DNA from 3 places in the Shewanella sp. 38A_GOM-205m genome. Region 2 is predicted to be linked to each of the others. Evidence: riboswitches for the same ligand, from Rfam matches in the RefSeq annotation. Region 2 holds a riboswitch; each other region holds the start of a gene.

Region 1 (3,486 bases), on a different contig from region 2:
CCAAGGAGTCGATTGCAGCCGCCAATCTGAATCTGCAACCTGAGTATGTTTACCTCAAGGACAAGGCGCCCGAGCTCAAGGGGTATCGCGCCAGTCGCAGTGTGACCGTGTTGGTGAAACAGTTGGATCAGCTCAACCCCATACTGGACTCGGCGCTAATAGGCGGGATCAACAAGGTGAACCAGATCAACCTTAAGTCCAGTAAAGAAGCCGAGATGCGCAAGCAGGCGCGGCAGGCGGCCATTGAAGATGCCAAGCAAAAGGCCAGTGAGCTGGCAGCCGGATTCGGCGAGAAACTCGATGGCGTCTGGTCGATTCGTTATTTCGACCAAGGCCCGGTGCGCCCTGTGATGTACAAGGCCGCCATGATGGCTGAAGGCGCTATCAACCAGAGCTATGAGTATGGCCAGGTAACTTTCTCCGACAGGGTCGAGGTCAGCTACAAGCTGCGTGACTAAACCCAAGTTATCCTGTCTGACAGTTATGATGCGGGCACCCTGGTGGTGCCCGCAATGTTTGTTTTCCAGCCGGTAATCCAAGCAATTTCTCTTATTGCTGATTACTTAAGATTAGGTGCTTACAGGAAACGCCAAAGAGACAATCCAGCGGCACTTGTTTGCCATTAGAGCGACTAGGTTTTATTTACCTTCCAAACCTGCGATCAACTTCTTGGTGTACTCAATGACAAACTGCTGACAGTGGATAGCGGTTTGTGGCTCAAACTCTTCGCCGTGCAGGTCGGTATTGGAGAGTACCCGAATCCCGATAAAAGGGATCTCATAGGCCTTGGCAACCAGGGCGGCCGCAGCGGTTTCCATCTCTTCGGCCGAGGTTTGATAAGTTTGGTGCAGCCACTCGATGCGGTCGACTTCGCGGTTCCACTCATCGGCACTGCCGATCACGCCGGTCACTACCTTGCCATGGCGATAAGCTGACACCAGTTGTTGTCCCAGAGCCAGCAACTTGGGATCGGCATCAAAGCGCTTGTGTTCCACCAGCTTGCCATCCTGACGCAAACGCATGGTGACATCGAAGTTATGCCAGCGTTTGGGATCTATGCCTTGGCCTTTGGGGTGTAGATCGCTGCGATAGGAACCCATATTGAAGCTGTATTTCCCCAGCACTATGTCGCCGCGGTGCAGCGCCGGGTCGTGGCCGCCGGAGGTGCCCTGGTTGATAATAAAACCGGGTTGAAATTTTTCTATCGCCAGTGTGGTGGAGGCGGCCGCATTGGCCATACCTATTTCAGTACGGGACACTATGACAGGATAGCCATCCACAGTGCCTTGCCAGAAAGTCCAGGAACCAAGAGTTGTCTGTTTGGGGTCTTTCAGGGCCTGAACCAGGGTGTCGACTTCGACATCCATGGCGCCTTGCAGCAGTATAGGTGCCCGGGTGGGCGTTGCCATGGAATGGCTGGAGAACAAGGCACAGAGTGCCACACAAAAACGTTGTAACAGAGTCATTTGCACACCTTTAATTGTTATTTCAGTGTCGCGGTAGGGGAGGGCGATCCTAGGTGCAGCTGTGGTTGCCGTCAACAGCCGGAGCTGGCATTTGCGAGCCCAGACATGAGTCACTTACCAAAGGCTTAATGCCAACCGGGCGGGATATTTACCGCCAGAGGCACAATCCGGCTTGCTATTGGGGCCGTGATAGTTAGAATGCCAGTCGAATACCTTTGAGTAGAGGCGCGCTGCCTAAGAGTAACCGGGAAGAGGGTGATGCCTTTGAGGCCCGGGGAAAGGAGTCGGCGCCGAAGTAGCCAGGCCATCAAACCTAGCTGCTGGTTCTGTATCTAACAGGTGCAGGACTGCCATAGTCATCCACTATGGAGCGCTACCTGAAGGAGCTGAGAAGTTTCTGCCCTCCTTGGTCTGAGTTTCTTCGATCCTATCGGTAGATCTCCACCTTAGTTGTTTTAGGTGTAAAGAGATCATGAATATCATGCATTTTGCGGACTCTCCCTGGTCCATAGTTCCTCCTCTGCTGGCGGTTGCGCTGGCGATCATCACCCGTAGAGTACTGCTCTCCCTCGGGGTTGGCATAGTCGCCGGCAGCCTGATGTTACAGCAGTTTTCACCGCTGCAATCGCTGCGTTACCTGTTTGACAGTGTGCTGAAAATCTTCTGGGTCGATGGTGCTCCCAACAGCGATAACCTGAATATGCTGCTGTTTATGCTGCTGCTGGGTGGGCTTATCAGCTTGATGACCGCCTCGGGGGCGACCCGGGCCTTCGCCGAATGGGCCGCCAGGCGCTGCCAGAGCCGCAAGAGTGCCAAGTCGCTCACCGGCTTGATGGTGTTTGCCTTCTTTATTGACGACTTCTTCCACAGCTTGTCGGTGGGGCCCATTTGCCGCCCTGTGACCGACAGATTCCAGATCTCCCGCGCCAAGTTGGCCTATCTGCTGGACTCAACCGCGGCGCCCGTGTGCGTATTGATGCCCATCTCCTCCTGGGGGGCCTATATCATTGCCCTGGTGGGCGGCATACTCGTGGCCCATGGGGTGACAGACCAGAGCCCGATCGCCGCCTTTGTGCAGATGATCCCCATGAATCTCTATGCGGTATTTACCCTGATCATGGTGGTGGTGGTCATCGCCTTCCAACTGGATATTGGGCCGATGCGACAGCATGAGCAGCGGGCGCTCGAAGGCAAGCTCTGGGATGAATCCAAGGGCAGGCCAATAGGGCTGGATATGGAAGCCCCGGCCGACAGCCGCGGCGGCATGCTGGATATGGTGTTGCCGATAGTGACACTGACGGCGGCGAGTATCTATTTCATGCTGGACTCCGGGGCCCAGGTATTGGCCGCCAATGGTCGGGCCTTCAGTGTGCTGGGCGCCTTTGAACATACCAATGTGGGTTCGTCTTTGGTTTACGGCGCCCTTTGCAGCCTGGCGGTGTCTGGCCTGTTGGCTCTGCGCCTCGGCCTTGGGATATCCACTTGGCTGCGTGCCGCCCCCAGAGGGGTCATGGCCATGTTGCCGGCGATCAACATACTGCTGTTTGCCTGGACCATAGGCGCCGTGGTGCGTGACATGGAAACCGGCAAATATCTCGCCAGCCTGGCTAACGGCAATCTGCCCACAGGGCTGCTGCCTGTGGTGGTGTTTGTGCTCTCCTGCGCCATGGCCTTTGCCACAGGCACCAGTTGGGGGACTTTCGGTATCATGTTGCCACTCGCCGGAGATATGGCCGCCGCCAGCGATATCCAACTTCTGCTGCCCATGCTGTCGGCTGTGCTGGCCGGCGCTGTGTTTGGCGACCACAGTTCGCCCATCTCCAGCACCAGTATTCTGTCGGCCACCGGCGCCGGCTGTCACCATATAGATCATGTGCTGACCCAGTTGCCTTATGCCCTGACCGTCGCCTTCGGGGCGGCGCTGGGGTATCTGGCCATGGGGCTGCTGCATTCCACCCTGGCCGGTTTCCTGGTGAGTGCCGCTTGGTTTGCACTCTTCTGCCTCTATCACGCCAGGCGC
Region 2 (3,486 bases):
CGCTCAAGCAGCACGTACAGGTGTTGGAGGTAGCTGCACCGGCCAGCCGTCAGGCGGGTGTGATGGTGGCTTCCGTTGAGGAGCTGGTGGACAAGTTGAAAAACGAAGCGAAGGTAATCTAAATGGCCGTATTAGTAATAGCAGAACACGATAATGCCAGCCTGAAACAGGACACAGCCAAAGTTGTCGTCGCAGCCAAAGCCATAGGGGGAGATATTCACCTCTTGGTTGCCGGTCAGGATTGTAAGGCCGCCGCCGATGCTGCCGCCAAGCTTGAAGGCGTCAGTAAAGTACTGCTGGCCGATAACCCTGCCTATGGTGCTCATCTTGCCGACAATATTGGTGAACTCATCTTGTCTCTGAGTGGCGACTACAGCCACATTCTGGCTGCAGCTTCAAGCCAGGGTAAGGACATACTGCCAAGAGTGGCGGCTTTGCTGGATGTGGCTCAACTTTCTGAGATCACCAAGGTGATTGATGCCGATACTTTCGTCCGTCCCGTTTATGCCGGTAACGCCATGGCAACCGTTAAGAGTCTGGACGATAAGAAAGTGGCCACAGTGCGCGCCAGCGCCTTCGACGCCGTTGCCGAGACAGGTTCAGCTGAAATCAATCAGCTCGATAGTGTCTTCGACGCCAAGAGCAGCTTTGTATCCCAGAGCCTGACCGAGTCGGCTCGTCCGGAGCTTGGCAGCGCCAGAGTCATTGTTTCCGGTGGTCGCGGTATGGGTAGTGGCGAAAACTTTGCCATGCTGGAAGCATTGGCCGATAAGCTTGGCGCCGCCGTAGGTGCATCGCGGGCAGCAGTGGATGCCGGCTTTGTTCCCAACGACCTGCAGGTTGGCCAGACGGGTAAAATCGTGGCGCCAGAGCTTTATATCGCTGTGGGTATCTCCGGGGCGATTCAACATCTGGCCGGTATGAAGGACTCAAAAGTCATTGTGGCCATCAATAAAGATCCTGAAGCGCCTATCTTCCAGGTTGCCGATTATGGCTTGGAAGCTGACCTGTTTGATGTTGTGCCTAAATTGAACGAGTTGATTTAATCTGTGATCTAGGTCACGATAGGCGGCTTTGGGGTAGCATCCTCAAAGCCGCCTATGTTTTTATGTGCCTCACGCCTGACATCAGGCGTCCTGAGAAGTAGAGGCGCACTAAATATCAGTAGCGGTAAGCAGGGTGATTCCGTTTATGTATCGCGAAAGGATTTGGTGCCGAAGTGGTTGCGACTTATCAAGGTCCACCGCTGGGGCTGTTACCAAATAGGGGCAGCACTGCCATAGTATATTCTGTCGGGATGACAGATTGACGTTACTATGGAGCGCTACTGAAAGGACAGGTGCTACTCGGTATGCCATTGCCTTTTCCCACCAGTTCAGTTGCCCTCCATTCGTATTTAACGAAGAACAAGACTCAATGACACTAACAAGTTATGCCGATTCGGCACTCTCTTTGTTGCCGCCGGTTGTGGCAATTTTATTGGCGATCCTCACCCGTCGGGTGCTGTTATCGCTGGGACTGGGGATATTGATTGGAGCCCTGTTGCTCAATCAATGGTCGGTATTGGACACCGGGGTTTATCTGGGGCAAAGGGTGCTTTCCCTGGTATGGGACGATGGCGCTTTCAATGCCTGGAACCTGTATATTCTGGGGTTCCTGGTGCTGCTGGGGATGATCACTGCGCTGATCACCGTCAGTGGCTCGGCCAGAGCCTTTGCCAACTGGGCCAGACAGCATATCCGTAATCGCCGTGATGCCAAGCTGCTGACCATGTTTCTCGGCTGTGCGGTGTTTATCGATGACTACTTCAACAGCCTGGTGGTGGGCAGTATCGCTAGGCCTCTGACCGACAGATATTATATCTCCCGCTCCAAACTGGCGTATCTTTTGGATTCTACCGCGGCGCCCGTGTGCGTTATCTCGCCGGTGTCCAGTTGGGGCGCCTATATTATCGCCCTTATCGGCGGCATTCTCACCGCCCACGGGTTTACCGAGACCGGACATCTGAGCGCTTTCGTGCAGATGATCCCGATGAACTTCTATGCCCTGTTTGCCCTGGCGCTCTTGCTGTGCGTCACCTTTATGGAGCTGGATATCGGCGCCATGCGCAAACACGAGCTCAACGCCCGCAAGGGCAATCTCTATGATGAGTCCAAGGGGCTGCCACCCGGCGCCAATGCCGATCTGCCCGAGGCGGAAACCGGCCAGGTGCACGGCCTGTTCCTGCCCATAGGTGTCTTGGTGGTGGCGACCTTCTATTTTATGGTTTCCAGTGGTGCCGATGCCCTGGCGGCAGAAAGCCTGCCTTTCAGTATCATAGGTGCCTTCGAGAAAACCGATGTGGGCTCATCTCTGTTCTTTGGTGCTTCCATCGGTCTGGTGGTGACGCTGCTGCTGGCCTTTATCCAGAAGATTGAAGCCAAGATGATCCTCAAGGCACTCACCTCGGGTGCCCGTTCCATGTTGCCGGCCATCTATATTCTGATGTTTGCCTGGACCATAGCCGGGATCATAGGCTCACTGGAAACCGGCAAGTTTATGGCCAGCCTCGCCAGTGGCAATATTCCCTTTGCCTTGTTGCCGGCCGTGCTGTTTATTTTGGCTGGGCTTACCGCCTTTTCTACCGGCACCAGCTGGGGCACCTTTGGTATCATGTTGCCGATTGCCGCCGATATGGCCATGGGCAGCCACAGTGGCATGATGTTGCCTATGCTGGCCGCCGTGCTTTCCGGGGCTGTGTTTGGCGATCACTGCTCGCCGATATCGGACACCACGATTCTGTCATCCACAGGTGCCAGCTGCCATCATATCGACCATGTGCTGACTCAGTTGCCCTATGCGGTCTTGGTAGCAGTTATTTCCCTCGGCGGCTATATAGTACTCGGCTTTACCGAGTCGGTATGGCTTGGGCTTGCCAGCAGTTGTGTGCTGTTTATGCTGGGGCTGGTGTGGCTCAAGTGGCAGCAGCCCAAAAACAGTGCTGCCTAACCGGCCAATTAAAAAACGCTGCCTCGGCAGCGTTTTTTGTTACCTATATTTCAGGGCCATTGGAGTTGGAGGCGTACTCTCGTCTTGGATATTCAGGCTAAATACCTATTGATTCAAACTGGCCTCGCCAATTATTTTTGTGGCAGCTCTATTGAGTTTTCCGTGATGACGCGAGCCGATGCCGAGCGGGCAAACAGAGTCAAACTCGTCGCTATGGCCAGAACAATAACCGTCGGGACAATCCAAGCTGCATAGCAAGCGTATAAGGGTAGATATTGGTTCAAAATTGCATCCAGGTTGGCAGGCATACTGCCGAGAATATGCAAGGCGTCCAGAGCGCCAAAGATCAACGCTGCCGCTAAGGTTGCAAGTACGCCAGACATGGACACAAGGCGCCGTAGCGGCGCAATCAACAACAAGGCAATCGCAATCGGATGCAGGGCTACCACGACGGGTTGGGTGATCTGTAAAAGTTGCTCCAGACCAATATTGGCAACC
Region 3 (3,486 bases), on a different contig from region 2:
CCCAAGGGGTTGGCCAGAGGCACCAGGGTGATATCTCCCAGAGGCGGATGAGCCTTGAAGTACTGCAGCAACTGCAAAATCACCGCATTGCCCTGCACCTCGGCGCCATGCACATTGGCCTGAATATAGACGCTGGGCGCCGCATCGCTGGTACCTTTGAAGCGATAAACAGGTATGGTCAAGGGCTGGCCGGCAGCCAGCTCCCCAACCGGCAGATGTTCAAGCTGCATCCTGAGCCCCTTCAAACAGGTTACGATGCAAAGCGGCAACAACATCACCGGCTTCGGCTTCCGACACCAAGACACAAAGATTGTGCGGACTGGCGCCCTGACAGATCATCCTGACGTTGTGGGGTTCGAGCACTTCAAATACCCGGCGACAGATCCCGGCAGTAGTGGCTATCTTGTTGCCTATGATGGCCACCAGAGCCAGCTTATCTTCCACCCGCACACGGCAGTTTTGCGACAATTCCTGCAGCAGGGCTTCGGTCAGAAGCCCCTTGCCGGCCGAATCTGAGCCCGTTTTGTCCAGCGTCAGCGACACGTTCACCTCTGAGGTGGTAATGAGATCGACACTGATCTTGTGCCGCGCCAACACGGCAAAGGTCTCTGCCAAAAAGCCCTGGGCATGCAACATCTGCAAACTGTGCAAGTTAAGTAGGGTCTGATCTCGTCTCACCGCAACGGCCCTGAATACCGGCTCATCTTCCACTTGGTGACGGATCCAGGTGCCACCTTTTTCCGGTGCCCGACTGGAGCCGACAAACACCTGGATCTGTTGACGCACCGCCGGCAAGATGGTGGCAGGGTGCAACACCTTGGCACCGAAAGTAGCCATCTCTGCCGCCTCATTAAAACTGATTTCTGCGATAGGCCTGGCGTTGGGAGCCAGTCGGGGATCCGTGGTGTAAATCCCTTCTACATCGGTCCAGATCTCGACCGCATCGGCTTCCAGCGCCTCAGCCAAAAGGGCCGCAGAATAATCGCTGCCACCACGCCCAAGCGTAGTGGTTCGGCCATCGGCATCGGCGCCGATAAAGCCCTGGGTCACCAGCAGTTGCTGCTCAAGCAAAGGTTGCAATTTCTCTGTCGCCAGTCGCTTCAACTCGGCGATTTGTGGCTCGGCCTTACCGAAATGGCTATCGGTACGCATCACCTGGCGCACATCAAAGGCGCTGGCCTTGGCACCACGTTCTCTCAATACCGCGGCAAACAGCGCTGAAGAACACTGTTCGCCCAAAGATAGGATCTCATCGACCATAGCATGACTCGGCGCCTGCAATAACCTGGCACTGAGCGTTGCCATGCGGCTGAGCAAAGCATCCAGCGCCGCGGCAACATCTGCCGGTCTGCCAAGTTTATCCAGAATTGCGTATTGAATGGTGGCTATCTCTTTCAATAGCTTGAGACGGCGCTCATCCCCCATGTCTGCCTGAGACAGCTCCACCAACAGATTGGTTACGCCACTGGATGCACTGACCACAACCAGACGGGTGGCCGGGTTTCCAAGCACTATATCGGCACAGCGATTCATCGCCGGATAATCGGCAACTGAGGTACCACCAAACTTGGCAACAACAAGAGACATCAGCGCATTCCCCCACAGGCAGGTAACAGGGAAAGGTCGATAACGAGAATAGATTTCATGAGTTAAGCTCCGAACAGATAACGTTCGAAGAGCCTGGTGCAGAGATAACGCACCCTATAGCAGGGAAACAGCGATCGTCACCAGAAGCTCTCCACCAAAACCAGGTGACAGTCGCCAGGATTCAGCCTGACCAACCGACCGGAAGCATAGCCAATACGCATCCCGACCTCGGCGTTAATCTCCCTCATGAGCCGTCATTGGAGAATTGGCCTCCTCTGACTCACTACCTAGTTAACGCACCTCTTCTGTTCCTTTCTCGCGAAAGGGATGAAAAAATTAGCAATAAAGTCCTTATGAAGTCAATGCTAATTTGCACAGGATGAAATTTCCTCAACTCATCCGTCACTGAGCTCGGGTAACTCGCTGACCAGGCGCGCCCTGGCAGCAAACTGTCCAAGCGCCACCTCTCGCTCCCCTTTCAGGCAAGGCACCAAGGTCAAGAGCCCACTATCAACGTAGTAAAGGGCATTTTGTCGATACTTTGATGCCAGTTCGATTGCCGCAGCCTTATCCAGAAACAGAGCCCAGCTTTTTTCCATATGACTGAGATCATCGGCAGCGCCTATGATCGCCCGGTAAGGAATGCCCAGCTTATCAATATCGTGTTGTAGCTGCCGATCGAGAAGGCGGTTTTGGCAAGAAGTGAGTTTTTGCCCAAGGGGATTATGGGCGGTGACAATAGCGAAAGGAACAGCGGAAGAAAACGACTGAGTCAATAAAAAGCATGCGCTCTGGTAGTACTGCCAGAGACTTTCAAATGCAGCATCCATTGTAGTATCTGTCTCTAATGAACCGGATTTATTCTAGCAAAGGCTTTTGCATTCCCCTAGCCCCGTGAGCAAGCTCACAGTAAGACAAAATACAAAATGCTTATCTTTCAATAGGTAACGCAAAAACTTGTGATATAGATCATAGTTGAACATTAATTTGTTAACATTTCATTTGTTAACAAATGCCCAATCCTAGTACAATGGATTGTATCGACAGAGGCTTAGAGTTAAGTGTGTGACCCGGCTAGCGCCATTACGCTACAGCATAAGTCTCTATCGATAACGACTCTGTACCAAATGTAATCTGGTTTTAAGATGACATTTTCTGGATTTTCCATGTCTTTCAGGAACTAAATCCCGCCACTGGGAATCCTAGACAGTACAGTTCGCGCCTCTCCGGGTGGAGAGCATACTTTTTGCTAATCATGAAGTGTGTTGCCGTTTCATTTCAGTTTTGAACAGCACTTACGTGAACCCTGTGAATGTTGGCGTTTTAGAGAGTATAGCGGAGCGTCACCCGCGCTCATGGTTAGATAAACTGATTTAATTAGGTAAATAACATGCAAAACCCGCACATTCTGATCGTTGAAGATGAAGCCGTTACCCGTAACACGCTGAGAAGTATTTTCGAGGCAGAAGGTTATGTGGTAACCGAAGCCAATGATGGCGCAGAGATGCACAAAGCCTTGCAGGAAAACAAGGTGAACCTGGTGGTTATGGATATCAACCTGCCAGGTAAGAATGGTTTGCTGTTGGCGCGGGAATTGCGCGAAATCAACAATATCGGTCTCATCTTCCTTACTGGCCGTGACAACGAAGTGGACAAGATCCTTGGATTGGAGATCGGTGCCGATGATTACATCACCAAGCCGTTCAACCCTCGTGAACTGACCATTCGTGCCCGTAACCTGCTGACTCGTGTCAACAGCTCTGGCGCTGAAATTGAAGAAAAGGCTGCCGTTGAATACTATCGTTTTAATGGTTGGAGCCTGGAAATCAACAGCCGTTCTCTGGTGAGCCCACAGGGTGAATCTTACAAGCTGCCACGTAGCGAATTCCGCGCTATGCT

Evidence for each region. A riboswitch is a leader RNA that binds a small molecule or an ion and turns the genes downstream of it on or off. The one in region 2 is predicted to bind lysine.
Region 1: linked by a shared signal. The riboswitch ahead of N512_RS0113295 (Na+/H+ antiporter NhaC family protein) and the one ahead of N512_RS0100745 (Na+/H+ antiporter NhaC family protein) in region 2 are both predicted to bind lysine.
Region 3: linked by a shared signal. The riboswitch ahead of lysC (lysine-sensitive aspartokinase 3) and the one ahead of N512_RS0100745 (Na+/H+ antiporter NhaC family protein) in region 2 are both predicted to bind lysine.

Annotation. Positions count from the first base shown of each region.
Region 1 covers NZ_JADP01000020.1:88,108-91,593, reverse strand. The annotation lists gene N512_RS0113305 (oxidative stress defense protein) at 1-458, shown strand, start outside; gene N512_RS0113300 (5'-methylthioadenosine/S-adenosylhomocysteine nucleosidase) at 639-1,466, opposite strand; lysine riboswitch at 1,679-1,850, shown strand; gene N512_RS0113295 (Na+/H+ antiporter NhaC family protein) at 1,939-3,486, shown strand, end outside.
Region 2 covers NZ_JADP01000001.1:162,347-165,832, forward strand. The annotation lists gene N512_RS0100735 (electron transfer flavoprotein subunit beta/FixA family protein) at 1-122, shown strand, start outside; gene N512_RS0100740 (electron transfer flavoprotein subunit alpha/FixB family protein) at 123-1,046, shown strand; lysine riboswitch at 1,137-1,335, shown strand; gene N512_RS0100745 (Na+/H+ antiporter NhaC family protein) at 1,417-2,988, shown strand; gene brnQ (branched-chain amino acid transport system II carrier protein) at 3,120-3,486, opposite strand, start outside.
Region 3 covers NZ_JADP01000003.1:149,895-153,380, forward strand. The annotation lists gene N512_RS0103815 (succinylglutamate desuccinylase/aspartoacylase family protein) at 1-230, opposite strand, end outside; gene lysC (lysine-sensitive aspartokinase 3) at 220-1,587, opposite strand; lysine riboswitch at 1,724-1,900, opposite strand; gene N512_RS0103830 (DUF3293 domain-containing protein) at 1,983-2,417, opposite strand; gene arcA (two-component system response regulator ArcA) at 2,978-3,486, shown strand, end outside.